DNA from 3 places in the Arthrobacter sp. 10N44_2 genome. Region 2 is predicted to be linked to each of the others. Evidence: riboswitches for the same ligand, from Rfam matches in the RefSeq annotation. Region 2 holds a riboswitch; each other region holds the start of a gene.
The links. A riboswitch is a leader RNA that binds a small molecule or an ion and turns the genes downstream of it on or off. The one in region 2 is predicted to bind S-adenosylmethionine.
Positions count from the first base shown of each region.

Region 1: another riboswitch for S-adenosylmethionine. It lies ahead of metX (homoserine O-acetyltransferase MetX); the one in region 2 lies ahead of AC1DBX_RS08825 (DUF1737 domain-containing protein).
Region 3: another riboswitch for S-adenosylmethionine. It lies ahead of AC1DBX_RS05235 (aminotransferase class V-fold PLP-dependent enzyme); the one in region 2 lies ahead of AC1DBX_RS08825 (DUF1737 domain-containing protein).

Region 1 is NZ_JBFTHT010000016.1:35,775-45,946, reverse strand. Features, by position in the region: gene AC1DBX_RS15980 (LysR family transcriptional regulator) at 1-510, shown strand, start outside; gene AC1DBX_RS15975 (MFS transporter) at 650-2,032, opposite strand; gene metX (homoserine O-acetyltransferase MetX) at 2,199-3,338, opposite strand; SAM riboswitch class IV at 3,350-3,465, opposite strand; gene AC1DBX_RS15965 (bifunctional o-acetylhomoserine/o-acetylserine sulfhydrylase) at 3,649-4,965, opposite strand; SAM riboswitch class IV at 5,027-5,142, opposite strand; gene AC1DBX_RS15960 (VOC family protein) at 5,312-5,950, shown strand; gene AC1DBX_RS15955 (CPBP family intramembrane glutamic endopeptidase) at 6,062-6,829, opposite strand; gene AC1DBX_RS15950 (histidine phosphatase family protein) at 6,930-7,610, shown strand; gene AC1DBX_RS15945 (amidohydrolase family protein) at 7,674-8,906, opposite strand; gene AC1DBX_RS15940 (NAD(P)/FAD-dependent oxidoreductase) at 8,918-10,066, opposite strand.
Region 2 is NZ_JBFTHT010000006.1:87,700-97,871, reverse strand. Features, by position in the region: gene pabB (aminodeoxychorismate synthase component I) at 1-817, shown strand, start outside; gene cls (cardiolipin synthase) at 841-2,316, opposite strand; gene AC1DBX_RS08835 (aminodeoxychorismate lyase) at 2,410-3,378, shown strand; gene AC1DBX_RS08830 (ATP-grasp domain-containing protein) at 3,451-4,404, opposite strand; SAM riboswitch class IV at 4,723-4,836, shown strand; gene AC1DBX_RS08825 (DUF1737 domain-containing protein) at 4,864-5,172, shown strand; gene AC1DBX_RS08820 (rhodanese-like domain-containing protein) at 5,169-5,588, shown strand; gene AC1DBX_RS08815 (O-succinylhomoserine sulfhydrylase) at 5,589-6,797, shown strand; gene AC1DBX_RS08810 (IS481 family transposase) at 6,925-7,917, shown strand; gene AC1DBX_RS08805 (glutamate--cysteine ligase 2) at 7,953-9,137, opposite strand; gene AC1DBX_RS08800 (UDP-N-acetylglucosamine 1-carboxyvinyltransferase) at 9,189-10,172, opposite strand, start outside.
Region 3 is NZ_JBFTHT010000003.1:154,442-164,613, forward strand. Features, by position in the region: gene AC1DBX_RS05225 (Nramp family divalent metal transporter) at 1-1,234, opposite strand, end outside; gene AC1DBX_RS05230 (class I SAM-dependent methyltransferase) at 1,402-2,196, opposite strand; gene AC1DBX_RS05235 (aminotransferase class V-fold PLP-dependent enzyme) at 2,277-3,716, opposite strand; SAM riboswitch class IV at 3,751-3,864, opposite strand; gene hisN (histidinol-phosphatase) at 3,942-4,772, opposite strand; gene rsgA (ribosome small subunit-dependent GTPase A) at 4,849-5,964, opposite strand; gene aroA (3-phosphoshikimate 1-carboxyvinyltransferase) at 5,948-7,369, opposite strand; gene AC1DBX_RS05255 (DoxX family protein) at 7,377-7,925, opposite strand; gene AC1DBX_RS05260 (sigma-70 family RNA polymerase sigma factor) at 8,174-8,926, shown strand; gene rsrA (mycothiol system anti-sigma-R factor) at 8,923-9,183, shown strand; gene AC1DBX_RS05270 (50S ribosomal protein bL37) at 9,261-9,335, opposite strand; gene AC1DBX_RS05275 (PadR family transcriptional regulator) at 9,450-10,088, opposite strand; gene AC1DBX_RS05280 (DUF4097 family beta strand repeat-containing protein) at 10,088-10,172, opposite strand, start outside.

The DNA.
Region 1 (10,172 bases), on a different contig from region 2:
GCCACCCGCAAGGTAAGCCAAAACCGCTCCGGCGTGGACCTGGAAGTGGTGGTGGGCAACATGGACACCACCACCGCCCGCGCCATCTTCCTGAGCAACTATTTCCTCAGGCTGTACGCCAGTCCCGGCTATGCGCAGGAGCACGGGCTTCCGGCAACGCTCGACGACGTCCGGCAACACGGCTTTGTCTCCTACGTGGAATCGGCGCTCCAGGTCGCCGAGCTGGGCCACCGTTCAACGCAGCTGCCGGTGCCGCGGTCCAGCTTCCAGGCCACAAGCGTCTTCGCCCAGCTGGAGGCCGTCCGGCGGGGCGCCGGGATAGGCCTGCTCCCCAATTTCCTCGTGGCGGGCCGGCCGGAATTTCTGCCCGTCCTGCCGGACGACTTCCAGCGCCAGCTGCCCATCTGGGCTGTGGCCCGGCCCGAGGCGCTGCGTTCGGCCCCGGTCCGTGCCGTGCTGGAGGCGATTCGCGGCGAAATCCGGGAGCGGCAGGATGTGCTGTCCGCCTGAGGCGCCAGCGCAGCCGGACTGGTGCCTGCGGCGTTAGCCTGCCGCGTTGACCTGCCGCGTTAACGCAGACTGCCCGGGTCCGCGCGGTGCGCGGATCCGGGCAGTCTGCCCCCACCGGGTCTGGTGAGGCCGGTGAGGATTACCGCTTGCTGGCGGCGAGGAGGTCGGCGGTGCCACGGGCGTCGGCGGCGTCGACGTCGCGGAGAGAAATGCCGCGGGTTTCCTTCAGGAAGAACACCGCAACCAAAGTGACCACACAGGCGCCGAGGAGGTAGATGGCGACCGGGACCGAGGACTTGTACTGGCTCAGGAGCGCGACGGCGATGATCGGAGCCAGCGAACCGGCCACAATCGAGGTGACCTGGTAGCCCAGCGAGACACCGGAGTAGCGCATCCGGGTCGGGAACATTTCGGCCATGAGCGCCGGCTGGCCGGCGTACATCAGGGAGTGGAACAGCAGGCCGATGGTGATCGCAGCGAGGATGATGAAGTCGTTCTTGGTATCCATCATCGGGAAGGCGAAGAAGCCCCACGTGCCGCCGAGGATGGCGCCGGCCATGTAGACGGGCTTGCGGCCGACGTTGTCCGAGAGCCTGCCGACCATCGGAATCACGGCGAAGTGGACGAGGTGCGCCACGAGCAGCAGCAGCAGGATCCGCGAGGTGTCCGTCTGGACGACGACCTTCAGGTACGTGATCGAGAACGTGACCACGAGGTAGTAGAGGATGTTCTCGGCGAAGCGCAGGCCCATCGCGGTGAAGACGCCGCGCGGGTAGCGGCGGAATACTTCGGCCACGCCGTAGCCCTTGTTCTCAACCTCGACTTCCTTTTGGGCCTCCAGGAAGATGGGGGCGTCCTGGACCTTGGTGCGGATGTAGTAGCCGACCAGCACGATCACGGCGGAGAGCCAGAAGGCGACGCGCCAGCCCCAGCTGAGGAAGTCGGCGGAGGACAGCACGGAGGACAGCGTGAACAGCACGGCGGTGGCGAGCAGGTTGCCGAGCGGAACGGCGGACTGGGGCCAGCTGGCCCAGAACCCGCGGGACTTGCTGGGGCTGTGCTCGGCGACGAGGAGGACGGCGCCGCCCCATTCGCCGCCGACGGCGAAGCCCTGGGCGAAGCGCAGGAAGACCAGCAGTGCCGGGGCCCAGTAGCCGATCTGCGCGAAGGTGGGCAGGCAGCCCATCAGGAAGGTGGAAACGCCCACCAGGAGGATGCTGACCTGGAGCAGCTGCTTGCGGCCGAACTTGTCGCCGAAGTGGCCGAAGACGATGCCGCCGATCGGGCGGGCGACGAATCCGACGGCGTAGGTCAGGAACGCGGCGATAATGCCGTCGAGTTCGGTGCCCGAATTGGGGAAGAACGTCTTGCCGAAGACCAGCGTGGCGGCGGAGGCGTAGAGGAAGAATTCATACCACTCCACCACCGTGCCGGCCATGGAGGCCGTTACTACCTTCTTCAGTCCGGACGTTTTGACGTCCGGCTCGTCTGCGCGCGTTGTCGCGGCGTTTTCCGTGCTCATGTGAACTCCTTCGGTGTCGCCTTCGACACCCTGCGGACCATTGGACTGAGGACGCCCGTGATGTAGGGCACATGGCGTCATTCCCCATGAGTATGGACGCTCCCGCCCTGAGCCTCAACGGCCATTAGTGCAGAGCGCATCTGCAAAAATGCACAAGCGGGCCGGCCTAGTGGCCGAAGAAGGTCCCCCGAAGCTGCCCGCTGAGCTGGCCGATTTCGGTCAGGAAGCCGTCGTGGCCGATCGGCGCTTCAATGATGTGCAGTTCCGGGCCGCCCGGCAGGGCCTCTGCCAGTTGACGGGACTGGGCCGGGAAATACAGGCGGTCCGAGTCCACGGCCGCCACCAGGAACTCGGCGGTGGCCGGAGCCAGTGCCTCCCCGAGGCTTCCGCGCCCCCGGCACACATCGTGGCTCATGAGGGCTTCGGTGATCGCGATGTAGCTGTTCGCGTCGAAACGCCGGGCCAGTTTGCTGCCCTGGTGGTCCAGGTAGCTTTCCACCTGGTAGCGCCCGCGTCCGGCCAGCGATCCGGCTTCCAGGGGCGTCTCGGACTCCTGGGCGTTGCGGCCAAACCGGCCGTCCAGTTCGGCCGCTGAGCGGTAGGTGATGTGCGCGATGCGCCGGGCGAGGGCGAGCCCTGCTTCGGGTTCCGGGCCGCCGTAGTAGTCCCCGCCCTTGAAGTGGGGGTCCTGGCGGATGGCCAGCGTCTGGGCCTGCGCGAAGGCAATCTGTTCGGCGGTGCTGCTGGCGCCGACGGAAATCACGGCGCAGCGCCGGACCCGGCCGGGAAACGTGACGGCCCATTCAAGGGCGCGCGCGCCGCCGAGCGAGCCGCCCAGCACCGCGTACCAGCTGCCGATGCCCAGGGCATCGGCCAGCCGCGCCTCGGCGGCGGCGGTGTCCCGCAGGGTGACCAGCGGGAACCGCGATCCCCAAGGGCGCCCGTCGGGGGCCGGGGTGGAAGGCCCGGTGGATCCGTAGCAGCCGCCCAGGATGTTGATCGAAACGACGAAATACTTGTCCGTGTCCACGGGAGCCCCGGGTCCGGCGAGCTGTTCCCACCAGCCGGGCTCCCCGCTCTCGCCGCGGGTCACGTGTGTGTCGCCGGTCAGGGCGTGTTCAATGAGCACGGCGTTGGAGGCGTCCGCGTTCAGGGTCCCCCACGTCTCGTAGGCGAGCACCACATCCGGCAACGGAGTCCCGGATTCGAGCTGCAGATCACCGATCCTGACGAACTGGACGGTCCCGTCAGGGGTCCGGGATGGTTTGGTTTCGGGAACACCCGTGCGGGTGACGGCAATCGTCATGTGAGGACCTATCTTCGCGCTTGCCCGCCGTCAGCTGACCGGCAGGCCAGGTCTTCACCCGGGGCACCCCGCCGCAAAAGGAGGGTTGCCGGCCAGCAAGCCGGGGCTGTCGCTGGCACTCATGACCTGGTACGAGTCTACGAAACGGGGTGCGGAAATGACGAAGATTATGACTTCCATGTGACAGCCGGACCCGTCAGCACCGCAGACTCCCCACCTTTGACAGCCGTGACTGGCGGGTCGCCCAGGAGTGCCGGCGATTCCCGGTGTCATGCCCGTAAAGGTGGGGAAATTCGGCGTGGGCTTCGGCCTAGGCGGACTTGGCCGCGCGGAATCCGGCGTCGAGGTCCGCGAGGATGTCGTCAATGTGCTCCAGCCCCACCGAAAGCCGCACCAGCCCGGGGTTCACCCCGGCGATCACCTGCTGTTCGGGCGAGAGCTGGCTGTGGGTGGTCGACGCCGGATGGATCACCAGCGACCGGACATCGCCGATGTTCGCGACGTGCGAGTGCAGTTCGAGGGCATCGACGAACCGCTTGCCGGCCTCCGCTCCCCCTGCAATGTTGAACGCCACGACGGCGCCGGTCCCCTTGGGCCCGTACTTGCGGCCGCGCTCGTACCAGGGGCTGGACGGCAGCCCGGCGTAGGCGACCGATTCGACGTCGTTCCGCCCCTCCAGCCAGTGCGCCACCTTCGTGGCGTTGGCCACGTGGCGCTCGACGCGCAGGCTCAGCGTTTCGATGCCCTGGGCGATGAGGAAGGCGTTGAACGGGGACACCGCGGAGCCGAGGTCGCGCAGGAGCTGGACCCGGGCCTTGAGGATGTAGGAGAGATTCGCGCCCAGCGCGCCGTCGGCTCCGAGGTCGCGGGCGTAGACCAGGCCGTTGTAGGTGGGGTCCGGGGTGTTGAAGCCGGGGAACCGCTCCGGGTCCTTCCCAAAGTCGAAGTTGCCGGAGTCCACGATCACGCCGGCGATCGCGGCGCCGTGCCCGCCGAGGTACTTGGTGGCGGAATGGACCACGATGTCCGCGCCCCACTCGATCGGCCGGATCAGGTAGGGGGTGGAGAGCGTGTTGTCGACCACCAGCGGCACGCCGGCCTCGTGCGCCACGCGGGAGACGCCCTCGATGTCCAGGACGTCCTGGCGGGGGTTGGAGACCACTTCGCCGAAGAACAGCTTGGTGTTGGGCTGGACGGCATCCCGCCACTGGTCCAGGTTGTCCGGGTCCGCCACGAAGGTCACGGAGATGCCGAACTTCTTCAGCGTGTGCGCGAGCAGGTTGTAGGTTCCGCCATAGAGGCTCGGGCTGGCCACCACATGGTCCCCGGCCTCGGCGATATTGAGGATGGCGAACGTCTCGGCGGCCTGGCCGGAGCTGAGCAGCAGCGCCGCGAGACCGCCTTCCAGGCTGGCGACGCGCTGTTCGACGGCGTCCTGGGTCGGGTTGCCGATCCGGGTGTAGATGGGCGCGAGCTCGGCGAGCGCAAAGCGGTTCGCGGCGCTTTCGGCGCTGGGGAACACGAACGACGTCGTCTGGTAGATAGGCAGGGAACGCGCGCCCGTGGCGCTGTCCGGCTCCTGGCCGGCGTGGATCTGGCGGGTTTCAAAGGACCAGGCGTTGGACATTGGTGCTCCTCGAGTCACTGGGCACAGCACCGGCCTGGGCTTTCGGCCCGAACCGGAACAGGCGCCGCGCTTGCCCTCCGGCGGGCGCCGGACGGCCAGGTCTTCACCCGGGGCACCCCACCGCGATACGAGGGTTGCCGGCCAGCAAGCCGGGGCTGTGCGCTGGCACTCATGACCTGACTTCAGTGTAGGAATGGCGGCGGAGCCCTGGATAGCTTTGTGACGAAGATGAAGACGGCCGCCGTGACGGAGCATCCGGGGCGCCGCGTTCCGCGCCCCAGGACGTCCCATGACGGTTAGGGGAGCCTAAGCTGAGAGGTCCATCACAAAGTGCCAAGATGATGGCATGCGCATGGATCACGTCTCTTACGCCTGTGAACACGATGGCTTGGCAGCCACCACTGAACGTATTGCGTCTGCCCTCGGCGTTGAAGCCGTGAAGGGTGGAGTGCACCCCCGTTTCGGGACACGCAACATGATTATCCCGCTCGCGGGACACAAGTACCTGGAAGTCGTGGAGGTCCTGAACCACCCGGCTTCCGACAAGGCCCCGTTCGGCCAGGCCGTCCGGGCACGCTCCGAGGCCGGCGGCGGCTGGATGGGCTGGTGCGTCGAGGTTGACGACCTGGCCCCGTTCGAGGAGCGGCTCGGCCGCGCCGCCGTCAACGGCAACCGGAAGTTTCCCGACGGCCGCGAACTGGTCTGGAAGCAGATCGGCATCCTGGGGCTCATCGCCGACCCGCAGGTGCCATACATGCTCAAGTGGGAGGGTGACCCGGAGTTGCACCCGTCCAACGCCTACGCGAGCGATGTCAAGATGTCCGCACTGACCATTGCCGGTTCGGCCGAGCGCGTCACGGAGTGGCTGGGCGAACCGGTTGAAAAGCCGCTGGAAGACGTCGCCGTGAACTGGATCGCGCCGCACGGTACTCCCGGCATCCTCTCTGTCACCTTCGAGACCGCCTCCGGAGCGGTCACGATCTAACGCTCCACCCGCCCCACGCTTCGGCCGCCATCTCTTAGGTGCCAACGATGTCACCTAGGAGACGGCGGCCGAGATCATTTAAGGCCTGCTCCTAAAAGCAACGCGGGGAACTCAGCCCAGGCCCACTGCCTTGCCGAACAGGCTGAACCCCACGAACGCCACGGTGTCCAGGATGGCGTGGGCGATCACCAGCGGCATCACCCGTTTGGTCCGCGTGTAGACCAGCGCGAAGACGACGCCCATCACCGCGTTGCCGATGAACGGCCCGAACCCCTGGTACAGGTGATAGCTGCCGCGGAGCAGGGCGCTGGCGGCGATGGCCGCCGGCACGCTCCAGCCCAGTTTCCCGAGCCGGTCCAGCAGGTACGCCACCACAATCACTTCCTCGACCACCGCGTGCCGGATCGCGGACAGGACCAGCACCGGCACGGTCCACCAGTATGCGTCCAGGGCGCTGGGGATGATCGCCGTCGTGATCCCCAGCGCCCGGCCGGCGGCGTAGAGCCCCAGGGACGGAATGCCGATGAGCGCGGCGAGTCCGAGACCCTGCAGGAGGTCCTTGCCGGGCCGGGCGAAGTCGAAGCCGATCCTTCGGAACGCCGAGGTTCCGCGCTCACCGGCCGGCCAGTGTTCGGTGAGGAAATAGATCACGAGGGCCACCGGGACCAGGGCGAAGATGATGTCCAGCAACTGGTAGGTGAGGTCGAAGTATTCGCGTGCGCTCTGTGAGCGATTCAGGGTGGATGTCCCCTGGGCCAGCGGCGCCGTGGTCATCTTGTCCAGCAACTGCACCAGGGAGTAGATCGCGGACTGCCCGAGTGACAACCCCAGGACAATCAACACTTCGAACCGCAGCCGACGGCGGGAGGGAACCAACATGGTTCTATCTTGCCTGCACTTGCCGATAGTTTGCTGGTGCCCGCATGGTGCCGGCCGCGCCGGCACCCCCGGCTTTTTAGGAGCCCTATGCTTGGGGATTATGAGTGCGCCCCGGAAAATCATCATGATCCGGCACGGCCAGTCTGCCGCCAATGCCGACACCTCGATCTACAACCGTGTTCCGGACTACCGGATCCCGTTGACCGCGCTGGGCCTGGAGCAGGCCACCGCGGCCGGGGACGAGGTCCGGCGCCAGCTGGACGGCCGCCCGGTGTGCGTCTACGTCTCCCCTTACCTGCGCGCCTACCAGACCCTCGAGGCGCTGAATCTCGGCCCGCTCGTGGAGCGGGTGATCGAGGAACCGCGCCTGCGCGAACAGGACTGGGCCAACTTTCAGATCGCCGGCGACATCGAGGACCAGAAGGAGCTCCGCAACGCCTACGGGCACTTCTTCTACCGCTTCCGCGAGGGCGAGTCCGGTTCCGATGTGTATGACAGGATTTCTTCCTTCATGGAAACCCTGCACCGGCACTGGTCCCGGCCCGGCTATGCCCCGAACGCGCTGTTTGTGACGCACGGATTGACCATGCGGCTGTTCTGCATGCGCTGGTTCCACTGGTCGGTGGAATATTTCGAGTCCCTGAACAACCCCGAGAACGCCGAGGTCCGCACCCTGCTGCGCACCTCGCACGGCAAGTACGAGCTCGACAAGCCCTTCACGCAGTGGGAGAAGAGGCGCGTGGACGAGACCGTCCTCGACGCACCGCCCATGATGTTCTAGGGCGGCCCGTCCGGGGCCGGAGCCAGCCGGGTCAGCGGACCGGCTCGCTAACGGACCGGCTGGCTAACGGACCGGCTGCGCCACACCGGCGCGCCACACCGCGTGCGTCAGGGGGATGCCTGGCCGGTAGGCCAGATGCGTGGCGGAAGGTGCGTTGAGCAGGTGCAGGTCCGCGCGGTGCCCGACGGCGATCGAGCCCACCGCGCGTTCGCCGTCGGCGTCGTTCCCGGACTCCCGGCCCAGGGCCAGCGCGCCGCCGTAGGTCGCGGCGCGCACCGCCTCGTGGACGCTGAGCCGCATCTGCAGCACGGCGGTGGTGACGCAGAACGCCATGGAGCTGGTGTAGGACGTGCCGGGGTTGCAGTTGGAGGCCAGCGCCAGCTGCACACCGGCGTCGAGCAGTTCACGGCCGGGGGCCAGCGGCTGCCGGGTGGAGAGATCGCAGGCCGGCAGGCACGTGGCGACCGTGCCGCGCTGCCCGGATCCAGGCGTGCCGCCGCCGCTGGCGGCGTCCCAGCCGGACCAGCTGGCGGCAAGGGCATCGACATCCGCGGCCGAAAGGTAGTTCACGTGGTCCACGCTCGCGGCGCCGACTTCGACGGCCAGCCGGACGCCGGGGCCCTCGCCGAGCTGGTTGCCGTGGACGCGCAGCCCCAGCCCGGCGGCCTTGCAGGCCAGCAGCACCCGGCGGGACTGGTCCTCGTTGAACGCGCCCTGCTCGCAAAAGACGTCGGCCCAGCGGACGTAGGGCAGGACTGCGGTGAGCATCGGCCCGCAGACCAGCTCCGTGTATTCCTCCGCGTCCATCCCGGCGGGCACAAGGTGCGCCCCCAGGTAAGTCACCTCGTCCGCCACGGTGGAGGCGATGCGGGCGCTGCGGGTCTCGTTCTCGAGGTCCAGGCCGTAGCCGGTTTTGGTCTCCAGGTAGGTGGTGCCCTGCGACACGGCCTCCTCGACGCGGCCCATCGCCAGCCGGGTCAGGTCGAAGTCGCTCGTGCTCCGGGTGGCGCCGGTGGTGACGGCGATCCCGCCGGCGCTGTAGCTCTCCCCCGCCATCCGGGCCTCGAACTCGGCAGTGCGGTCCCCCGCGAAGATCAGGTGCGTGTGCGAGTCGACCCAGCCCGGGAGGAGCGCCCGGCCACCGGCATCCACCCGTTCGTCCGCGGCCGGGGCGTCGGCCGCGGGCCCGAGCCAGGAAATCCGCTCCCCCTCGATTACCACCGCCGCGTCGCGGAGGACGCGGTGTTCCGCGTCCTGGGTCATCAGTTCGGCGATGTTGGTGATGAGGGTACTCATGGATCCATTCTTCAGCGCCGGATGGACCAGCGGGTTGCGGCCAGCGCCTCCAGTGTCCGGGATGCCGGACTGGCCTCGGTGGACGGGGACACAGCCAGGGGCACAGCCGGGGTCAGGGCCGGGGCGGTGCCCTGGCCGGCGAGGATCAGCCCGGCGGCCAGTTCCGCGACGCCGGATGAGGTCTGGAATCCATACCCGCCCTGGCCGGCGAGCCAGAAGAATCCGGTGGCCTCGGCGTCGAACCCCACCACCGGGACGCCGTCGGCCGCCTCCGTCCGCAGCCCCGTCCAGGCCGTGCGGACGTTCCGGATCCCGAGCGTCGTGATCTCGTTGAGCCGGGCGATGACCCGTTCGACGTCGCCGGGATAGGGCCGGGCGTCCTCGGGCCCGCTCGGCACGTGTTCGGCGGGCGAGATCAGGACCTGGCCGTTGTCCGGCCGGAAGTAGAAGCTGTCATCGGCCGCCGCCACCATCGGGCTGGCTTCCGGGAGGGGATTCTCGACGTCGACGATCGCCGCGGTGCGCCGGTACGGCTGCAGGCCGAGCTTCTCGACGCCGCTGAGGACGGCGAGCTCGTCGGCCCAGGCACCGGCGGCATTGACCACGACGGCGGACTGGAAGCCTTCCTGCCCGGCGCCCAGTTCCCAGCCGGTGCCCAGCCGCTGGGCGGAATGGACCCTGGCGCCGGTAATGATGTCCACGCCGCCGGCCACGGCGAGCCGCCGGTGGTCCTCGAGCAGCACGGGGGCGTTGCAGGCGAAGGACCCGGTGTCCAGCCCGGCGGCGCTGAACGAATCCGGGACCAGGGCCGGGCACAGATCCAGTGCCTCGGCGTGGGTGATCCGCTGCATGTGTCCGCTTGCCTCCGCCCGGACGGTGGCGTCGTCCCCGATCAGCATGAAGCTGCGCGGGGTGAGCACCGGTTCCGGACGTTCGGCGTCCTGGGCCGCGATGAGGTCGAGCGTCCGGACGGTGAGCTCCTGGACCACGGGCGGGCCGTAGCTGGGAATCAGTTGCCGGGCGGAGCGGGCCGAGGTGTGGTAGGCCAGGGTCTGCTCGGCTTCGATCAGGGCCACGCTGCAGTGCCCGGCCAAGGCGGAGGCAAGGGACAGGCCGGCGATCCCGCCGCCGACAATTACGACATCGTAATGAGCTGACATGATCCCATCCTTGCAGATCGTCGGGTCAGGTGATCACGTCCCGGTATCCGGCGTTTGCCGCAACCTGCTCCCGGGCGGGCAACGTCAATCGGGTCCCACAGTCATC
Region 2 (10,172 bases):
CGAGGCCCAGCGTGAGATCGCGGAAGGAAACACCTACGAGGTCTGCCTGACCACGGTGCTCACGGCTGCCTCGCCCGCGGGGCCTCACGGCGTGGATCCGTGGCCGGCCTACCTGGACCTGCGGCGCCGGAACCCGGCCCCGTTCGCCAGCTTCCTGCGGTTCGGCGGGCTCGCCGTTGCGAGCACGTCGCCGGAGCGGTTCCTGCAGATTGCCGCGGACGGCAGGATGCGGGCCGAGCCGATCAAGGGCACGCGCCGCCGGGACACAGATCCAGGCACGGATGCCGCCCTGCGCCAGGAGCTGGAGTCTTCGGCCAAGGACCGGGCGGAAAACATCATGATCGTGGACCTGTTGCGCAACGACTTGAGCCATTTCGCCGTCCCGGGTTCGGTGGCCGTCAGCCGGCTGTGTGCGATCGAGAGCTACGCCACCGTGCACCAGATGGTGAGCACCATCGATGCCCGGCTGCGGCCCGGGATGCCGCGGGCCGAGGCGGTTGCGGCCTGTTTCCCCGCGGGTTCGATGACCGGCGCGCCGAAGGTCAGCACCATGGCCATCCTGGACCGGCTGGAGGCCGCGCCGCGCGGCGTGTACTCCGGGGCGATCGGCTACTTCTCCCTGAACGGGGCCGCCGACCTCGCCGTGGCAATCCGGGCCCTCGTGGTCAGCGCCCTCGGCGAGGGTGCCGCGGAACTGAGTCTCGGCGTCGGCGGCGCTGTCACCGCCGACTCGACCCCGCAGGAGGAGTACGACGAAATCCGGACCAAAGCGTTCGGCGTCCTCTCGACGCTCGGCGCCGGGTTTCCCACGGGCTGAGTCGGCTGTCCCGCCGGCCGCGGCTACTGCAGGGTGGCCGTCAGCCGCGCGACGTTGTCCACGTATTTGACGCCCATCGGACGTTTCATCCAGTCCTCGAGCGTAAGTTCGCGCGAAATGCCCCGGTAGGTGTCCTCCACGGCGCTGATCCGCCGCACGATGTCCTCCCCCAGGAGCATCACCGAGACCTCCAGGTTCAGCGAGAAGGAGCGCATGTCCATGTTGCTGGAACCCAGCACGGCAACGTCGTCGTCGATCGTGAAGTGCTTGGCGTGCAGCACGAAGGGGGCCTTGTAGAGGTAGATCCGCACCCCGGCTTCAAGCAGCGCCTCATAGTAGGACTGCTGGGCGTGGTGGACCAGGAACTGGTCGCCTTTTTCCGAGACGAAGAGCTCGACGTCGACGCCGCGCTGCGCCGCCGTCGTCACCGCATACAGCAGCGAGTCATCAGGGACGAAGTACGGGCTGCAGATCGAGATCTTGCGCTGAGCCGAGTAAATCAGCGTGTTGAAGAGCCGCAGATTGTTTTCGGTGATGAAGCCGGGGCCGCTGGGCACCACCTGGGCGGTGATGTTGCCGGCGTGCAGTTCGGGCCGGTGCGCGAGCTGTTCCTCAATGGATTCGTCGGTCTCGCTGAGCCAGTCCGTGGCGAAGACGACGTTGAGCGTGGTGACGATCGGTCCACGCAGGCAGGCCATCAGCTCGACCCATTCGCGGCCGATCTTGCGGTGCTTGGGGTTGTTGTAGGAGGGCTCGATCAGGTTCTGCGATCCGGTGAAGGCGATCTCGCCGTCGATCACCATGATCTTGCGGTGGTTGCGCAGGTCCGGTCGGCGCCACTGCCCCTGCAGCGGGCTGAGCGGCAGCATGGGCCGCCAGCGGATCTTGCTGGCCTTGAGCCGGGCGATCAGCTTGCGGTAGCCCTTGATGCGAAGCGTGCCAAGGTGATCGAACAGGACACGGACCTCGACGCCGCGCTCGGCGGCCTCTTCCAGCGCGGTCAGCAGATCGTCCGTGACGTGGTCCGAGCTCATGATGTAGAACTCGGCATTGACGAAGGACTTTGCGCCGCGGACCGCCGCGGCCATCGCCTTGATGGAGTCGGGGTAGCCGGGCAGCAGCTCCACTTGGTTACCGTCCACCATCGGCAGCGAGCCCAGCGTCTTGTTCAGTTCCGCGGCGGAAGCCACCCATTCGGGTCCGGCGTAGCGGCTTTCCAGCATCGCCAGTTCCGAGGTCCCGGCGCGCACTCGGGTATTGACCGCGTCCTGCTGCGCGCGGCGCTTGCGGGAGAGCCGGAAGTTGCCGAACAGCAGGAACAGCAGCAGGCCGATGGTCGGCACGATGAAGATGCCCAGCAGCCAGGCCATCGCGGTGGTGGGCCGCCGGTTTCCGGGGATGATGCCCAGTGCCAGCACTCGGATGGCGAAGTCGATCACCGTCAAAATCAGAATCGCCCAGGACGGTAAAGTCTCCGCCAGCGGAAATGGCCAAAACACAGGCGAACCCCTCAACGTACAAGCCACGCGGAACAGTTCCGAACGGGCAGTGACCAAATCCTATCCCGGGACCACCGAGACTAAGCTTTAGCCATGACCACTCCTGCCCCTGTTCCCGCGCCCGCGACCGTTCTGGTCTTCCTCGACCCGGCGTTCGACGGCGGCCGCGTTGCCGACGCGTCGCAGCCGCAGCTGATGGCCACGGACCTGGGCGCCACCCGCGGCGACGGCGTTTTCGAATCCCTCCTGGCCGTCGGCGGCCGGCCCCGCAAGATCCAGGCGCACCTGACCCGGCTGGCCGGCTCTGCCCGGCTTCTGGAGCTGGACATCCCCGCCGAGGACGCATGGCGGCGGGCGGTGGAAACCGCCATCCGCGAGTTCCGGCGGCAGGAACCCGCCGCGGCTGCAACGGGCGGCGCGGAGCAGGACGAGGTGGTGGTGAAGCTGATTGTCACCCGCGGGCCGGAGGGCGCGGCTGCCCCCACGTGCTGGGTCCAGGCCTCCGCCCCGGCGGCCGCGGGACGGCGGCAGCGCGAGACCGGGATCGACGTCATCCTGCTCGACCGCGGCTACGACAGTGAAGTCGGCGAGCGCGCCCCGTGGCTCCTGCTCGGCGCCAAGACCCTTTCCTACGCCGTGAACATGGCGGCGCTGCGCTACGCCCACCGGCAGGGCGCCGACGACGTCATCTTCACGTCCGCGGACGGCAGGGTGCTCGAAGGTCCGACGTCGACCGTTCTGCTGGCCCACCTGGAAACCTCGGACGACGGCGCCGGCGGCGTCCGCACCATCCGGCGGCTCATCACTCCCCAGCTGGACAGCGGCATCCTGCCCGGCACATCACAGGGCGCCTTGTTCACCGCCGCCAAGGCCGCCGGCTGGGAGCTGGGCTACGGCCCGCTGGAGCCGAAGGACCTGCTGGACGCCGACGCGGTCTGGCTGATCTCCAGCATCCGGCTCCTGGCCCCGGTCAACCACATCGACGGGCAGGAAATCGGCACCCCGGAACTCCGGCGCCAACTCACGGCCGAACTCAACGCCCTCTTCGCGACCATCGAATAGCAACGCGGGGTCAGTTACGGCCCATCGCATGTCCTCGGATGGGCCGTAAGTGACCCCGCGTTGGTGTTGCGCTCACCCCAGGGCGTCCGCGGGCACTGCCGGGCACAGGCGGAACGAGGCCGGGTTGAACGCCGGGAGCATGAACGTTGCGAGCACGGCGTCGAGCATTTCCGGGGCCCAGGTGCTGTTCTCCCCCAGGGTCGCGCAGACACCCAGCACCACGGGCGTTCCGTCGGTGCGGCGGCGGATCTGGACCTGGACCGGCCCGGTCAGCCCAAGCGTGCGGACGGCGGCCAGACCCAGCTTGCGCACATCCCCGGCCTGGTTCGCCGGCACCCTGCGGCTGACCTCGTCGCTGCCGGCGCGTCCATACGGAGTCCTGGTCTTCTCGAGGACCACCGCCACCGGCGCCATCGCGTTGCGTGCCGGGGTGCCGAACACCAGGCACACATAGTCGGCGCCCGGGATAAATTCCTGGACCAGTTGCCCCGCCGGCATGTTCTTCCAGCTAACGGAGTCGGTTCCGGCCAGCAGGTGGATCCCATGGGAGCCTTTGAAGACCCGCGGCTTGACCACCACGGGGCCGCTGAGGCCGGCGAGGGAAGCCGGCGCGGCGGCGAGGTCGCCCGGAACCGCGAACCTGGGCACCGGGATGCCGGCGGCTTGCAGCGCCCAGGTGGTGAATAGGTGGTCGTTGGCGAGGGCCACCGCGGCGGGGTCGGTCACGATGATCCGCACGTCCTGGGCGAATCCGGCGCGGGCCGCGGCCAGGACCGGGAGTTCCACGGTGAGGGTCGGAATGATGACGTTGATGGCTTCGCGGTCCACCACCCGGCGCAGGTCCAGGACCATGTCCGGGTTCGTCGCCGGCAGGAGCCTGACCGCGGCGGCGGGAGCCTCCCCGGCCTGGCGGGTGTCGGCACGGGCGTCGGAGCCGAGGTACGGGAGGCCCCGGGCTTCGAGCTGGGCCGCGACGGCCCGTCCGGCGGCGCTTGTAATCCCGGTAACGAGTATGCGCGGGCCCACGATTGCTCCATTCCGCCGTCACCGGCCGGACCGCGGCTGCGGCTCCGACCGTTCCAGCCACCGATTCCCAGACAGCTTGTTGATGGACAGACGAGTCGATTCCGGGACTGCTTGATTCACACATTGCTCGAATCACCTGCAGCTCCGGACGACTCGTCGGGCCTAATCCCCCCAGTAAACGGCGAAACGTCCCGGCAGACACGAGTGGGCTGTACCCGAAACTGGAGCCCGCCACTACTCGCCCGGGGCGCGGTCCGGTTACGGAACATGACGACGGCGGCGGTGCGGGCCGGCGTCGCAGGTGTTACGTTTTTGGGGAGTAATGAGAACCGGTGCCAAGCCCTGACTGGCCGGTCGGCAACCCTCCCTTTCGCGGCGGGGTGCCTCAGGTGAATACTCGGCATTCGAGAATTCGAGCTGCAAGCGTGAAAGAGGAGATCCGTCGTGCCCGACACGTCAATACCCACAACAGCCGCACCCGGCACAGCACCCGGCACAGCATCCGGGGGCGAGGAGAGGCTGGCCTACCGCCTGTTCACCGGGGCGGATGACCGCGCCTTTTGCGAGCGGGTGTCAGCCGCCCTGGCCGAGGGCTACGTGCTGCATGGAAGCCCCGCCGCCAGCTTCAACGGAAGCACCGTGATCGTGGCGCAGGCGCTGGTCCTGCCGGCCGCGATTGCCAGTGCGGACGCCGCCGTGGCCAATGCGGTTGATGAGCTCGACGCCGACGAATTTGGCGCCGACGGGGCCTTCGCGGGCCACGCATGAGCTACGCCGGAGACCTCAGCCCGCAGGAGGCGTGGGCCAAGCTGGAGGCCGGAGCCATCCTGGTGGATGTCCGGACCGAGGGCGAATGGGCCCACATCGGCATCCCGGACACCGCGGCCGCGGGCGAGAGCCGCAACGATCCGCTCTTCATCCAGTGGAACCTCGCCGGCGGCACGCCGAACCCGCACTTCGTGGAACAGCTAAGGCAGCAGGCGCCGGAGGACACCGCCGTCGAACTGGTGTTCCTTTGCCGTTCCGGGGCCCGGTCGATCGCGGCTGCGACGGCCGCGACGGCCGCCGGCTACACCTCGTACAACGTCCTTGAGGGCTTCGAAGGCGAGACCGACCGCTTTGGCGAACGCACCGTCAATGGCTGGAAGAACCGCGGCCTGCCCACCAACCTCGGAAAGATCTAAGTGACTTTCAATCCCGACGCCGCCGGCTGGGCGGCCGACACCCAGGCCGTCCGTGGCGGCCTTGACCGCACCGGCTTCCAGGAAACCACCGAGCCGATCTTCCTCAATTCAGGATTCGTCTACGAGTCCGCGGCCGCCGCCGAGCGCGCCTTCACCGGTGAGGACGAGCGCTTCGTCTACTCCCGCTACGGCAACCCCTCCGTCGCCACCTTCCAGGAGCGGCTCCGGCTGCTCGAGGGAACGGAGGCGTGTTTCGCGACGGCGTCCGGCATGTCCGCCGTCTTCACCGCCCTGGGCGCGCTGTTGGCGGCCGGCGACCGGGTGGTCGCGGCCCGCTCGCTGTTCGGCTCGTGCTTCGTGATCCTCAACGAAATCCTGCCGCGCTGGGGTGTCGAGACGGTCTTCGTGGACGGCCCGGACCTGGAGCAGTGGAAATCCGCGCTGTCCGAGCCGACCACGGCGGTGTTCTTCGAGTCGCCGTCGAACCCGATGCAGGAAATCGTGGACATCGCCGCCGTGAGCAAACTGGCGCACGCGGCCGGCGCCACGGTGGTGGTTGACAACGTCTTCGCCACCCCGCTGCTCCAGCGCTGCGGCGACCTCGGCGCGGACGTGGTGGTCTACTCCGGCACCAAGCACATCGACGGCCAGGGCCGCGTCCTGGGCGGGGCGATCCTGGGCACCAAGGAATTCATCGACGGGCCCGTCAAGCAGCTCATGCGGCACACCGGTCCGGCGCTTTCGGCGTTCAACGCCTGGGTGCTCACCAAGGGCCTGGAGACCATGGCCCTGCGCGTCAACCATTCCTCGGCCTCCGCGCTGCGGCTGGCCGAATGGCTCGAGGGACAGCCCGCGGTCGGCTGGGTAAAGTACCCGCTGCTGCCGTCCCACCCGCAGTACCCGCTCGCAGTGCAGCAGATGAAGGCCGGCGGGACCGTGCTCACCCTGGAGCTGCAGCCCTCCCCCGGGCGCACGGCGAAGCAGGCCGCGTTCGCACTCCTGGACGCGCTGCGGATCATCGACATCTCCAACAACCTGGGCGATGCCAAGACGCTCATCACGCACCCGGCCACCACCACGCACCGCGCGATGGGCCCGGAAGGCCGCGCGGCGATCGGGCTCAGCGACGGCGTGGTCCGGCTGTCGGTGGGCCTGGAGGATGTGGAGGACCTGATCCGCGACCTCGGCCAGGCGCTCAAGCAGGTCTAGGTGTACTGCCCAGGGACGTTGGTTCGGTGAATGTGATGACTCGCTGGAGTCGTTGACCTAAAGGTGAGGACCTCCGGTTGCACAGTGGAGTTGCTTAGACAACCGCTGCAGCGACCAGGAGGTCCTCGTGTCCCACGCTAATGCCGCTTTGACTCCACGCCAACGTTTGCGCGTCGCGCGTCTGGTCGTAGATCACGGCTGGCCGGTGTCCCGGGCTGCCGAGCAGTTCAATTGCTCCTGGCCCACGGCCAAACGGTGGGCGGCCCGCTACGCCGCGATGGGTCAGGACGGCATGGCCGACAGGTCCTCGCGCCCGCACCGGGTGGCGAACCGGACGCCGCAGCAGCTGGTGCGCAAGGTCGTGCATCTGCGCTGGAAGCAGCGTCTGGGCCCGGTCGCGATCGGCGCGAAGCTGGCCATGCCGGCCTCGACCGTGCACGCGGTTCTGGTCCGGTGCCGGCTGAACCGGCTGCATCACGTGGACAAGCGCACCGGGGAGGTCATCCGCCGCTACGAGCATGAGACTCCTGGAGCGATGATCCACGTCGATGTGAAGAAGCTAGGGAACATCCCCGACGGCGGCGGTTGGCGCTACGTCGGCCGGCAACAAGGCGGCATGAACCGGGCAGGAACCCCGGACAAACCGCGCAGCAGACATCGTGGCCCGCTGATCGGCATCGCCTACGTGCACACCGTCATCGACGACCACTCACGGGTCGCCTACGCCGAGATCCACAGCGACGAAACAGCAGCCACCGCAGTCGAAGTGCTCAGGCGGGCCGTGTCCTGGTTTGCCGCCCGCGGCGTCACCGTCGAGCGGGTCCTCTCCGACAACGGCTCAGCCTACAAATCCCACCTCTGGCGGGACACCTGCCGGGAGCTGAACATCAAGGCGAAGAAGACCCGCCCCTACCGGCCGCAGACCAACGGCAAGATCGAACGCTTCCACCGCACCCTCGCCGACGGATGGGCCTTCAAGCGCTTCTACGCCACGGAATCAGCCCGCAGAAACGCCCTCCCGGCATGGCTGCACCACTACAATCACCATAGGCCCCACACCGCAATCGGAGGCCAGCCGCCCATCAGCCGCTTAACCAACCTCCCTGGGCAGTACATCTAGGGCATCCCGCACCCGCAAGTGTTGCGGGCTCCCGGTCAGGCCGGGCGCAACCGGCCCAGGGCCGAACGATTGTCTGCCGGCCCCTCGGCGACGGGCCCCTCGGTGGTCAGTTCGATGGCCCGCTCGACGACGGCGGGCAGGCCGCCGGCCCGGAACGGGCCGCGCTGCAGCTGCGAACCGGTGCCCTCTGCCAGAATCCGCTCGACGCCCTCGCGCGCCAGTTCCAGCTCGCCCTGTTCCTCAAGCACCGGGGCCACGAAGTCCACGAGCGCCCTGACCACGTCCGCGGCCGGGGCCGGGGTGAAGGTTCCGAAGTCCAGGAGCTCCCCGCGCAGTCCGCAATTGCTGGCCTGCCACGCGGCCATCCGCAGCAGCAGCGTGGGCACCGGGGCGGGATCGACGCCGTCGTCCCATTCCCGCGCGGCCGACTCCACGAGGGCGCGCACCAGTACGGCAATCAGGGCAGCATCCTCGGCCCGCAGGCAGACATCCGCGACCCGGATCTCCACGGTGGGATGCTGCCGGGCCAGCCGCGCGTCGAAATAGACCATCCCCTCATCCATCAGGACGCCGCTTTCGACCAGCCGGGTGACCACGCGGCGGTAGACGGGCAGGCTGCCGAAGATCATCGTGGGACCCGAGCCCGGCCAGCGGTTCCAGGCCTGGGTGCGGTAGCTTTCGAATCCGGTCTCGGCCCCGTTCCAGTAGGGGGAATTCGCGCTGAGTGCTATCAGCACGGCCAGCTTGTCGCGGATCCGGTCCATTACCGCCACGCCCTCCTCCGGAGACTCCACAAAGGTGTGGACGTGGAGGCCGCAGGTCAGCTGGTTCCGGACGGTGAGCCCGAAGCGCTGCTGCATGGTCATATAGCGCGGATTCGGCGTCAGGTGGGTGGCTGAGCCTTGGGGCGACGTGGCCAGGGCCGCGACCCGGCCGCCGTGCGCCCGGGCGGCCTGGTCCGCAAGGGACCGGCCACGCCTGAGCTGCCGGAGCAGTTCCGTGTATTCCAGGCACGGATGCGTCTGGGTCTCGATCTGTTCGAGCTTGAGCTCGTAGCTGAAGTCGGCGCCTTCGTGGACCGGTTTCTGTGCCGGGAGAACCCTGGCGGCTTCCTGTTGCGGCGGCACCAGACTCGGCAGCATGAGGTCAGCGAGGGCAAGCAGCATCCCCGATTCGGGGTCCACTATCAGCAGTTCTTCCTCCACGCCGAAGGTGCGCATGAATCTATTGTGCGTCAGGATCCGCCGAAACGCCCCACACCAACGCGGGGCTCAGTCCTGGAAATACTCGATCTTCGCCCCGATGGTGTTCAGCCGCTCAGCCAGGTCCTCATAGCCGCGTTCAATGACATAGATGTTCCGCAGCTCCGAGACGCCACGGGCCGCCAGCATGGCCAGCAGCAGGCAGGCGGCGGGGCGGAGGGCAGGCGGGCAGCCCACCTCGGCCGCTCGCCACTTGCTGGGCCCGTTGACGTAAATGCGGTGCGGATCGAGCAGCTGGACCTGGGCGCCGAGCTTGTTGAGCTCGGTCAGGTAGATGGCCCGGTTCTCGTAGACCCAGTCATGGATCATTGTCTGGCCGTGGGCGTTGGCGGCGATCACCGCGAAGAAGGGCAGGTTGTCGATGTTCAGCCCGGGGAAGGGCATGGGGTGGATCTTGTCCTCCGGCGCCCGCAGCTCCGAAGGCTTGGTGGTGACGTCCACCAGGCGGGTGCGGCCGTTGCGGGCAAAGTACTCCCCGGAAACCTCGAGCCGCTGGCCCATCTGCTCGAGCGTGGCGAGTTCGATTTCCATGAACTCGATCGGGACGCGGCGGATGGTGACTTCCGAGTTCGTCACGATGCCGGCGGTGATGAGGCTCATCGCCTCGATGGGGTCCTCGGACGGGAAGTATTCGATGTCGGCGTCGATCGACGGGCGGCCGGTGATCTTCAGCGTGGTGGTGCCAACCCCGGCGATGTCCACGCCGAGCATCTGCAGGTAGAAGCACAGGTCCTGCACCATGTAGTTCGGGCTGGCATTGCGGATGATGGTGGTGCCACGGCGGTGGGCTGCGGCCATGATGGCATTCTCGGTGACGGTGTCGCCGCGTTCGCTGAGCACGAAGGAGCGGTCGTGACCGTCCGACGGCGGCGCCTGCACCGCGTAGAACCCGGACTTCGCCTCCACGCTAAGGCCGAACTGGCGCAGTGCCTGCATATGCGGCTGCACGGTGCGGGTGCCGAGGTCGCAGCCGCCGGCGTAGGGCAGCCGGTA
Region 3 (10,172 bases), on a different contig from region 2:
CGAGCACCACGCTGATGATGGCGGCGACTCGGAGGGCCGGGCCGTCGGCGAACCGGCCCATCAGGGCTTTGTTGCTGGTCAGCACCACCAGCGGGACCAGGACAAAGGGAATCCCGAAGCTGAGGACCACCTGGCTCAGGACGAGCGCCCAAGTGGGGTCGAAGCCCACCGCCAGCAGCACGACGGCGGGGATGAGGGTCACGACGCGCCGGGCCATGACGGGGATCCGGATCTTGAGCAGGCCCTGCATGATGGTGCCGCCGGCATAGCAGCCCACCGAGGTCGATGCCAGGCCGGAGGCGAGCAGCCCGACCGCGAAGATCACGCCGACGATCGGGCCGAGATTGGCGGTGATGGCGGCGTGCGCGCCCTCGATCGTGTCCGTGCCTTCTTCGCCGCCGAGGGTGGAGGCGGCCAGGAGCAGCATGCCGATGTTGACCAGTCCGGCGATCGCGAGGGCGGCCACGACGTCGAACCGAGTGGCCCGGACCAGGCGCGCGATGGCCGCCGGGGGAACATGCAGGTGTTCGTCCGGCCGGTGCCGGTCCCGTGACAGGGCCGAGTGGACGTAGATGGCGTGCGGCATGACGGTGGCCCCGAGCATGCTGGCGGCCAACAGGACGGTGTCCGGGCCCTGGAAACCGGGCATCAGCCCGGCCAGGGCGGCCCCCGGATCGGGCGGGCTGATGAACAGCCCGGCCAGGAAGCCGACTGTGATGATGCCGAGCAGGAACATGATGATGAATTCGAACGGCCGCTGTTTCTGCCGGGCCTGGACCGCGAGCAGGAGCATCGACACGGCGCCGACAATCACGGCGCCAAGGGGGAGGGGCAGGCCGAAAAGCAGGTACAGGGCGATTGCGCCGCCCACCACCTCCGCGAGATCGGTGGCGGCGGCGACAACTTCGGCCTGCACCCAGAAGGCGCGGCGCCAGAACGGCTTGAGCCGTTCACCAAGGATTTCGGGAAGGCTCTTGCCCGTGACGATCCCGAGCTTGGCGGACTGGTACTGGACGAGGACGGCCATGACGTTGGCGGCCACGAGGACCCACACCAGCAGATAGCCGTACTGCGCTCCGGCGGTCAGGTTGGCGGCCACGTTTCCGGGGTCCACGTAGGCGATCGACGCCACGAAGGCCGGTCCCAACAGGCCGATCAGCGCCCTCCGGGCCCCCGGGTGTTTGTAAGTGGGGGCGTCCTGCGCCGGTTGCCCGTGTCCCGTTAGCTCCAGCACTGCCAGCTCCTGTGATTGGCGCGTCGGCGTTGACGCGATGATCGGCGCCGGCCGGAAAACAGCCGGTGTCAAAGTTTCGTGTGCCTATAAGAATTTATTAGGCATACCGAAACAATAAGCCCGGCGGGCGCTGCGTGCAATCCGGGGGAATCCGGGGTGAGCGTGCATCAGGCCCGGAAGGCCCGCCACGTCTGGGTCAGGTAGGGCAGCCGGAGCACCTCGCCCGGCATGTGTCCCAGGTGCTCGTGCAGGTACCAGACGAGGTTGGCGGTGACCTTGGCCCGGGTGGAGTCCGATGCCGCGAGATAGTAGCTGCGGGACTTGGCCAGCTCCTGGATGTCCTCCGTCGTGACGGAATCCTCCCAGCGCGTCAGGTGGCTCTCCAGCCCGGTGAACTCGGGGCCCACGGCCGGACGGAAGTGTGGTTTGTGGACGTCCCCGGCGTGCATGATCCGGGAGAGCCGGTGCACCCAGGGCACGCTGGTGTCCAGCTGGTTCCAGATCAGACCCAGCACGCCGTGCGGCCGCAGGATCCGGGCAATCTCGGCGCTTGCCAGGCCGGGGTCGCACCAGTGCCACGCCTGGGCGACCGTGACCAGGTCAAAGGACTCCGGCTCGAGACCGGTGTCCTCGGCGCTGCCCTCGATGGCGGTGACGTCCGGCAGGGTCCGGCGCAACTGCCCGAGCATGTCGGCAGAGGGGTCCACGGCCACCGTGCCCAGTCCGCGTTCCGCCAAAAGGGAGGTGAACTTCCCGGTGCCCGCGCCAATGTCCGCGGCGTCCCTGGCTCCCGCCGGGACCAGCCAGTCGGCTGACTCCTGCGGATAGCCGGGGCGGACGCGCTCGTAGTGCTCCCCGCCGTCCTGGAAGCTTTGTCCGAGTTCCTGGCGCCGCTCGCTGTGCAGTTTCGGTCCGCTGTGCGGCTTGACTCCGCTGTGGAGCCTGGGGCCGGCACTTGCCACGTGCGATCTCCTTCGGGAAGGTCCTGCTGGTTTCAGATACCTTTCGAATTTACCGCACCCGCGCCGGGCCCCGATCCTGCCTAGTCGAGGGTGCAGGGCGCAGCGCCGGCGGTGCCCGGGGTGTTCGGCGCCCAGTGGGGATAGCTGCGGGTATCGTTGGCCGGCACCCAGCGGCCGGCGTCCACCACGTAATCCCAGCCGAGTCCGTTCTGCCGCAGCTGCTGCAGGCCGGCCAGCAGGCGTTCGGCGTCCTCCAGCCGTGAGCCGAGGCCGAAGCTGGCCCGCAGGGAGCCGGCGGGCAGGCCGAGCCGCTTGAGCAGCGGGTGGGCGCAGAAGCGGCCGTCGCGCAGGCCAATGCCGTGTTCGGCCGACAGGTAGGCGGCCACCAGTCCGGCGTCGTAGCCTTCCACGGAAAAGTTCACGACGCCGATCGTGCCGGTGTCCGGCTGATCGCCTCCAGTGGAAGAAGCGGAGGAAGAATCGGAAGCCGAATCGGCAAAGATCCGGTGCACGGTTACTCCCTCGATGCCCTGGAGGCCCTCGACGAGGAAGGACCGGATGGCGTCCTCGTGGGCCTGCCACTGCTCCGGGTCCAGGGCCGCAATGACCTGGGTGGCGCGGGCGAGGGCCGCCGCGCCGAGGACGTTCGGCGAGCCGCCCTCGTGCCGGGCAGGTCCCGTGGTCCAGCTGACGGAGTCGAGCCGGGCATCGCGGACCGCGCCGCCGCCGGCCAGGTGCGGGGTGCCGGCGTCGAGCCAGTCCGTCCGCCCCACCAGCACGCCGGCGCCGAACGGGGCGTACAGCTTGTGTCCCGAGAAGGCGAGGTAATCGACGTCGTCCGCGGCGATATTGATCCGCCGGTGCGGGGCGAGCTGCGCGGCGTCGACAACGATCCTGGCGCCGTATTCGTGCGCCAGTGCGGCCAGGGTCCGGATCGGGAGGATCTCTCCGGTGACGTTGGAGGCGCCGGTGACGGCCAACAGGCTGACGCCGCCGCGGGCGAGTTCGTCGCGCAGGCGGTCCACGGTGGCCGCGAGGGTGGCGGCGGCCACGACGCTGCGGTGCGGGACATTCTGCCAGGGCAGGAGGTTGGCGTGGTGTTCGATGTCGAGGTAGAGGACCTCGCCCGCGGGCCGCCCGTCGCGCAGCGGCAGGCAGCCGGCCAGCAGGTTCAGGGAATCGGTGGTGTTGCGCGTGAAGATCACGGAATCGCCGGGCCGGCCGCCCACGAAGTCCCGCACGATGTCCCGGGCGTTCTCGTAGACGGAGGTGCTGATCTGTGATGCGTAGCCGGCGCCGCGGTGCACGCTTGCGTAGTACGGCAGGATTTCGTTCAGGTAGGCCGAGACCACGGACAGGGCCGGGGCGGAGGCGCCGTAGTCGAGGTTGGCGTAGCGCGCGTGGCCGCCGGTGATCAGCGGGGCCTGGATTTCGGCCCCGGTGACGGCTGCCAGCGGGCGGGCCGCGAGGGCAAGCCGTGCATGGAATTCAGGGGCAACGGGGAAAATGGCAGTTGTCATGGGACCTCACTCGAACAGGACCCCACACCGTGGGAATCCGCGCTTGCCGGGTCCGTTCCGGACCGGCCAGGTCGTCACCCGGGGCACCCCACCGCGACTGGAGGGTTGCCGGCCAGCAAACCGGGGTTTAGCGCTGGCACTCGTGACCTGCATCGAGCGTAGGACATCGGCGCAGCCGGGGAAAAGGCGGCCGCCGATTGTGAAGCGGAATATTACGGGCGCGGATCAGTTGTTCGGGTGGGCCTGAAAGAGGTCGTCGAGTCCGGGGTTGAGCCGCTTGAGGACTTCCGAGTGCAGGATCGAATTGGTGGCCAGGGCGTTGCCGCCGAAGGGGCCGTCCTCGCCTTCGAGCGAGGTGAAGCGGCCGCCGGCCTCGGTCACGATCGGCACCAGGGCGGCCATGTCGTAGAGATTCAGCTCGGGTTCGCAGGCGATGTCCACGGCGCCCTCGGCCACGAGGCAGTACGACCAGAAGTCACCGTAGGCGCGGGTCCGCCACACTTCCTCGGTCAGGCCCAGGAACTCATCCAGGTTCCCGCGTTCCTTCCAGCCGCCAAGGCTGGAGTAGGACAGCGAGGCGTCCTCGAGATTGGAGACGTTGGATACCTTCAACCGTGTGGCGGCGGCGAGCGAGCGGCCCGTGTAGGCGCCTGCACCCTTGGCGGCCCACCAGCGCTTGCCCAGTGCCGGCGCGCTGACGACGCCGACCACCGGCTCGCCCTCATCGACGAGGGCGATCAGGGTGGCCCAGACCGGGACGCCGCGGACAAAGTTCTTCGTGCCGTCGATCGGGTCGATGATCCACCGGCGGGAACCGTGGCCCGAGCTGCCGAACTCTTCGCCCAGGACCGCGTCACGCGGACGTGACCGGGAGAGCTGGCCGCGGATGGCCTCTTCCGCGGACTTGTCGGCATCGGTGACGGGTGTGAGGTCGGGCTTCGTCTCGATCCGAAGGTCGAGCGCCTTGAAGCGGCTCATGGTCTGGGAATCGACCGAATCTGCCAGTACATGGGCAAGGCGCAGGTCATCGTTATAGCTCGAAGCGGGTTGGCTCATGGTTCCAAACTACCGTCAAACCGGGCCGCCGGGCGGGAGGCCGCGGCTCGGCGCCGCCGCCCCGCTGCCGGTCCGGCTAGGAGACGGTGCCCAGTTCCTTGGTTTCCTGCGCTTCCATCCGCGGGTCCGTGCCCAGCAGCCGGCGCAGGGACGCGAGCCTGGCCGGTCCCGAGGGCCCCGCGTGCCCGGCCGCAACCCACTTGTCGACGCCGCAGTTGACGGCGGTGGAGTCATGCTTGCAGCCGCGTTCGCAATCATCGGTGCCCGGTTCCAGGTCCGGGAAGGAACGCAGGATCCGGTCCGGGTCCACGTGGGCCAGGCCGAAGGACCGGATGCCGGGGGTATCGATGATCCAGCTGCCGGCAGGGGCATCGTTGACTTTGAGCGCCAGTGCGGAGGAGGACGTGTGGCGGCCGCGGCCGGTTACCGCGTTCACGCCTCCCGTGGCCCGCTCGGCCCCGGTCAGGGCGTTGACCATGGTGGACTTGCCGACGCCGGAATGGCCCAGCATCACGGTGACCTTGCCGTCGAGGTAGTCGCGCAGCTGGGATACCGCGTCCTTGTCGAGCCGGGCGGAGAGCCCGTCGTCGGAGCGGGCGTCGATGCCGGAAGCGGCGGAGTCGGCGGTCTTGGAGATGATGACGGGGAAGTCGAGGTGCTGGTAGTTGGACAGCAGCTCGGCGGGATCCTTGACGTCGGCCTTGGTGACGAGCAGCAGCGGCTCAATGCCGGCGTCGTACGCGGCCACCAGCGCGCGGTCGATGAAACCGGTCCGCGGCTCGGGGTTGGCAGCGGCGACCACCACCACCAGCTGGTCGGCGTTGGCCACGACGGCACGTTCGATCGGGTCCGTGTCGTCGGCGCTGCGGCGCAGCAGCGTCTTGCGGTCCTGGATCCTGACCAGCCGCGCCAGAGTGTCGGGCTCGCCGGTGACATCCCCGACCAGGGAGACGAAGTCGCCGGCAACCACCGGGTTGCGGCGCAGTTCCCGGGCCCGGGCCGCGATGATCTTGCGTTCGTCCGCGGTCCCCTCGCCGACGACGGCGGTGTAGCGGCCGCGGTCAACGGTGATGATGCGTCCGGTGACGGCGTCGTCGTAGCTGGGCCGGTCCTTGGTGCGGGGCCGTGTGCCCTTCTTGTTCGGCCGGATCCGGACGTCGGACTCGTCCCAGGAATCAGTGCTGCGTGCCACCGGCGGTGTCCTCATCTGCGGCGGGTCCTTGGGCCAGCATCGCTTCCCAGAGTTGCGGGAAATCGGGCATGGTCTTGGCCGTGGTTGCGATGTCCTCGACTTCCACGCCGGCTACGGCAAGGCCGAGGATGGCGCCGGCGGTTGCCATGCGGTGGTCCGCGTAGCTGTGCACGACGCCGCCGTGCAGCGCGGCCGGGCGGATGATGAGGCCGTCGGGGGTTTCTTCGGCGTCCCCGCCGAGGCGGTTGATTTCGGCGACGAGGGCGGCGAGCCGGTCCGTTTCATGGCCGCGGAGGTGGGCGATGCCGCCCAGCCGTGAGGGGCCGGTGGCGAGGGCGCACAGCGCGGCAACGGTGGGGGCGAGTTCGCTGGTTTCGTCGAAGTCGCCGCCCTTGATCTCCGGGCCTCCGCTGACGGTCAGGGTGCCGCCGTCAACCGTCACCGTGGCGCCCATAGCGGTCAGGATTCCGCGCCAGAGATCACCCACCTGGGTGGTTTCCGCAGGCCAGTTCGGGATCCGCACGGTGCCGCCGGTGGCCAGGGCCGCCGCGAGGAAGGGTCCGGCGTTCGAGAGGTCCTGCTCGATCCGGACGTCGAAGGCGCGGATCGGGCCGGGGGAGACAACCCAGTGGTTCGGCACCGAGTCGTCGACCGCCACGCCCACGCCGCGCAGCACGGCCACGGTCATGTTGATGTGGTCCAGGCTCGGCACGGGCTTGCCGACGTGCTCCAGGTGGAGTCCCTCGGTGAAGCGCGCCCCGGCCAGCAGCAGGGCGGAAACGAACTGGGACGAAGCGCTGGCATCGATGACCAGGTGGCCGCCGCGCACCTCGCCCGAGCCGTGCACCGTGAACGGCAACGACGACGCCGGACCGCCGTCGGGTGCGGTGACTGCCACACCCAGGCCGGCGAGGGCCTCGATAATGGTGCCCATCGGGCGTTTGCGGGCGTGTGGGTCGCCGTCGAAAAGGGACTCACCGCGGCGCAGTGCGGCCACCGGCGGGACAAAGCGCATGACCGTGCCGGCCAGGCCGCAGTCGATCGCCGTGTCAGCCGCCGCGGTGTCCATGCTGATCGGGACGATTTCCAGGTCGGGGCCGAAGGCGCCGTCGCCGGGCACTTCCGCGACGGTGGCCCCCAACTGCCGCAGGGCCTCAATCATCAGTGCGGAATCCCGGGAGTGCAGGGGAGCCCGCAGCCGGGAAGGTCCGTCCGCGAGGGCGGCGAGCACGAGGTACCGGTTGGTCAGGGACTTGGAGCCGGGAACGGTGACAGTGGCATCGACCGGCCGGGCGGCGAAGGGGGCGGGCCAGTGCGGACCGGCGTCGGCTGCATGGGGACCGGCTGCATGGGCGCCGGCAGGGTGGGACGGGGCAGCGGCAGAAGAGGGGGTGGTGCCAGTCATTACCGTCTTAGGCCCCGGCAGAGTGGTCTACGGCCTTGCGGACGACTTTGTCGGCCTTCTTCAGCTGCTTGTTGGTGGTCTTGCGGGCATCGGCGGCGAGGTGTCCGGCGCTCTTCTTGGCATCGGCGGCCAGGTGCCCGGCGCGCCAGGCCAGGCTGGGCTTGCCGGCGGTATCGACCGCGGCGAGGAGCACGCCGCCGGTGAGGGAGACGTTTTTCAGGAGCTGTTTGCGGCGGGCGTCGCGGGCTTCCTTCGAGGAGATGTCCGCGCTGCGCCATTCGACGTAGCCGTTCAGGAGCGAAATGACGGCGAGCAGGGTGGCCGCCAGCCGGGCGGACTTGCCGAGGGCGAAGCAGACGCCGGCACCGATCTGGGTGCCGCCGATCACGCGTGCCACGACTTTTTCATTTGGCTGGAACGGCAAGGCGTCGGCCGCACGGCGCAACAGGGGGGACAGCTGGGCCGCAGTGTCATCCGCGTTCTTGAGCTTGTCCATGCCGGCGAGGACGAAACTGGAGGCGAGCATGGGCCGGGCGAGAAAGCGGACAAACGACATGAATTTCCTCCTGGATGGACGAACAGCGGCTTCACTGCGGGAGAACCGGTTCTAGTCTTGCACTTTTGCGGAATATTTGCCCGCAGGACGTGGTTGTGAAAGGCAGATCCCAGCAGGCTAACGAAGGCGGAGATTTGACTCTGGTCAAAGACAGGGCGGAACCGGAAGCCGGTTCCGGTCAATCATGGACCCTCGCGCTTCCGGCGGTTCCGGGTGCCCGGCGGAAGGTGACAGTAGACTTGAACGCAATGAGCACCATGGACCCGGCCGTTGCGGCCATGCACGAGGTTGCCGGAAACGACGCCACGCCCACCAAGACACCTGATGCCGGCACGCCCGCCGCTTTGGAGACCGAGGTGGACGGGAAGCCCCTTGATGTCTCCACCGAGTCCGCGGAAGAGCGCCGGGCGCGCTTTGAGCGTGACGCCATGCAGTACGTGGACCAGCTGTATTCGGCGGCCATGAGGATGGCCCGGAACCCCTCCGACGCCGAGGACCTGGTCCAGGAGGCGTATACGAAGGCGTTTTCCGCGTTCCACCAGTACAAGCCCGGAACTAATCTGAAGGCCTGGCTGTACCGCATCCTCACCAACACGTACATCAACCTGTACCGGAAGCGTCAGCGCGAGCCGCTGCAGTCGAATTCGGACACCATTGAGGACTGGCAGCTGGCCCGCGCCGAGTCGCATACGTCCTCGGGACTGCGCTCGGCGGAGGCTGAGGCCCTTGACCACCTGCCCGACTCGGATGTGAAGCGCGCCCTCCAGTCGATTCCGGAGGAATTCCGGCTGGCCGTGTACTTCGCCGACGTCGAGGGTTTCGCGTACAAGGAAATTTCGGACATCATGAACACCCCCATCGGGACCGTCATGTCGCGGCTGCACCGCGGCCGGAAGATGCTGCGGGACATGCTGGGGGACTATGCCGCCGAACGAGGATTCAGGGCCGCCACCGAGTCAAGCGCCGCGGCCGACAGCAACAAACAGGAGAACAGGAAATGAGCGACTGCCAGGGACTGGGCGATTGCGATGACGCCCGGATGCAACGTATCTATGAATATCTGGATGGTGCGCTCACGCGTGCAGACATCGCAGAGATCAAGGACCACCTGGACAGTTGCCCGGAGTGCCTGGAGCAGTACGACCTCGAATGTGTCATCCGCGTGATGGTCAAGCGTTCGTGTACCGAAGCAGCTCCGGAAAACCTCAAGAACTCCATCCTGGACCGGATTCACTCGATCCGGACTGTGGAAGCCTGAGCCGACATAAACGAATGACCCCGGAATCCGTGAGGATTCCGGGGTCATTCGTCTAAAGCTGTCATTCCAAGCTTTGCTTAGGCGTTGGGGCGCTTACCGTGGTTCGCGCCGCCACGCTTACGGTCACGACGTTTACGTGCACGTTTGCTCATAGCTGGCCTCCTTAATCTTGGTACTCAAAAGAGCTGCCCTCAAGTCTCCCACATCGCGGCACCCGCCGCGAACCGGAGGCCCGTGCTACGCGCCGCGGCCGGTCGGTCCCGGCCTCAGCCCTCCAACGAATTTCGGATCGAGATCCGGGCCTGGTCCAGCACGGTCCTGACCGTTTCGAGCGTGACGGCGGTGACCGGACGGCTCCCGGCATGACGCCGCAGTTCCACCCGCATGTCGTCGCGGAACGCCTGCACCAGCATTTCCGCTTCCTTCAGCCGCCGTTCGCCCTCCGGGGAGTACCACGGGCTTCCCGCGGCGCCGGCAGTGCCCGTCCCGCCGGCAGAACCGGCGGCGCGGGCCGAGGTCCGGGCCGCCTCGGCCGTGGCCGCAAGGTCGGCCCGGAGGCCGCGCATGTTGACGCGGATGTCCTGGCGCAGGTTGTCGGCGAGCCGGCGGACCGACGCCGAGATGTCGTTCTCGACGCCGGCGAGTTCGTCCCGCCGGCGGTTCAGTTCCGTGAGGCCGGCCGGAGTGATGCTGTAGTTGGTGCGGCGGCCTTCCGTGCGGGTGGCGACGAGCCCTTCCTCTTCAAGCTTGCCCAGGCGCGGGTAGATGGTTCCGGCGCTGGGGGAGTACGTGCCGCCGAAACGCTCGCTGAGCGCCTTGATCAGCTCGTAGCCGTGCTTGGGGCCCGATTCAAGCAGGGCGAGCAGGTACAGCCGCAGCGCCCCGTGGGCGAAGACGGGAGGCATCAGAGGGCCGTTTCGGTGTCCGGGCTGGGCTGGCCGTGGAAGAGCGATGTCTTTCCCGAGACCGAGTTGGTCCGGACCAGCATC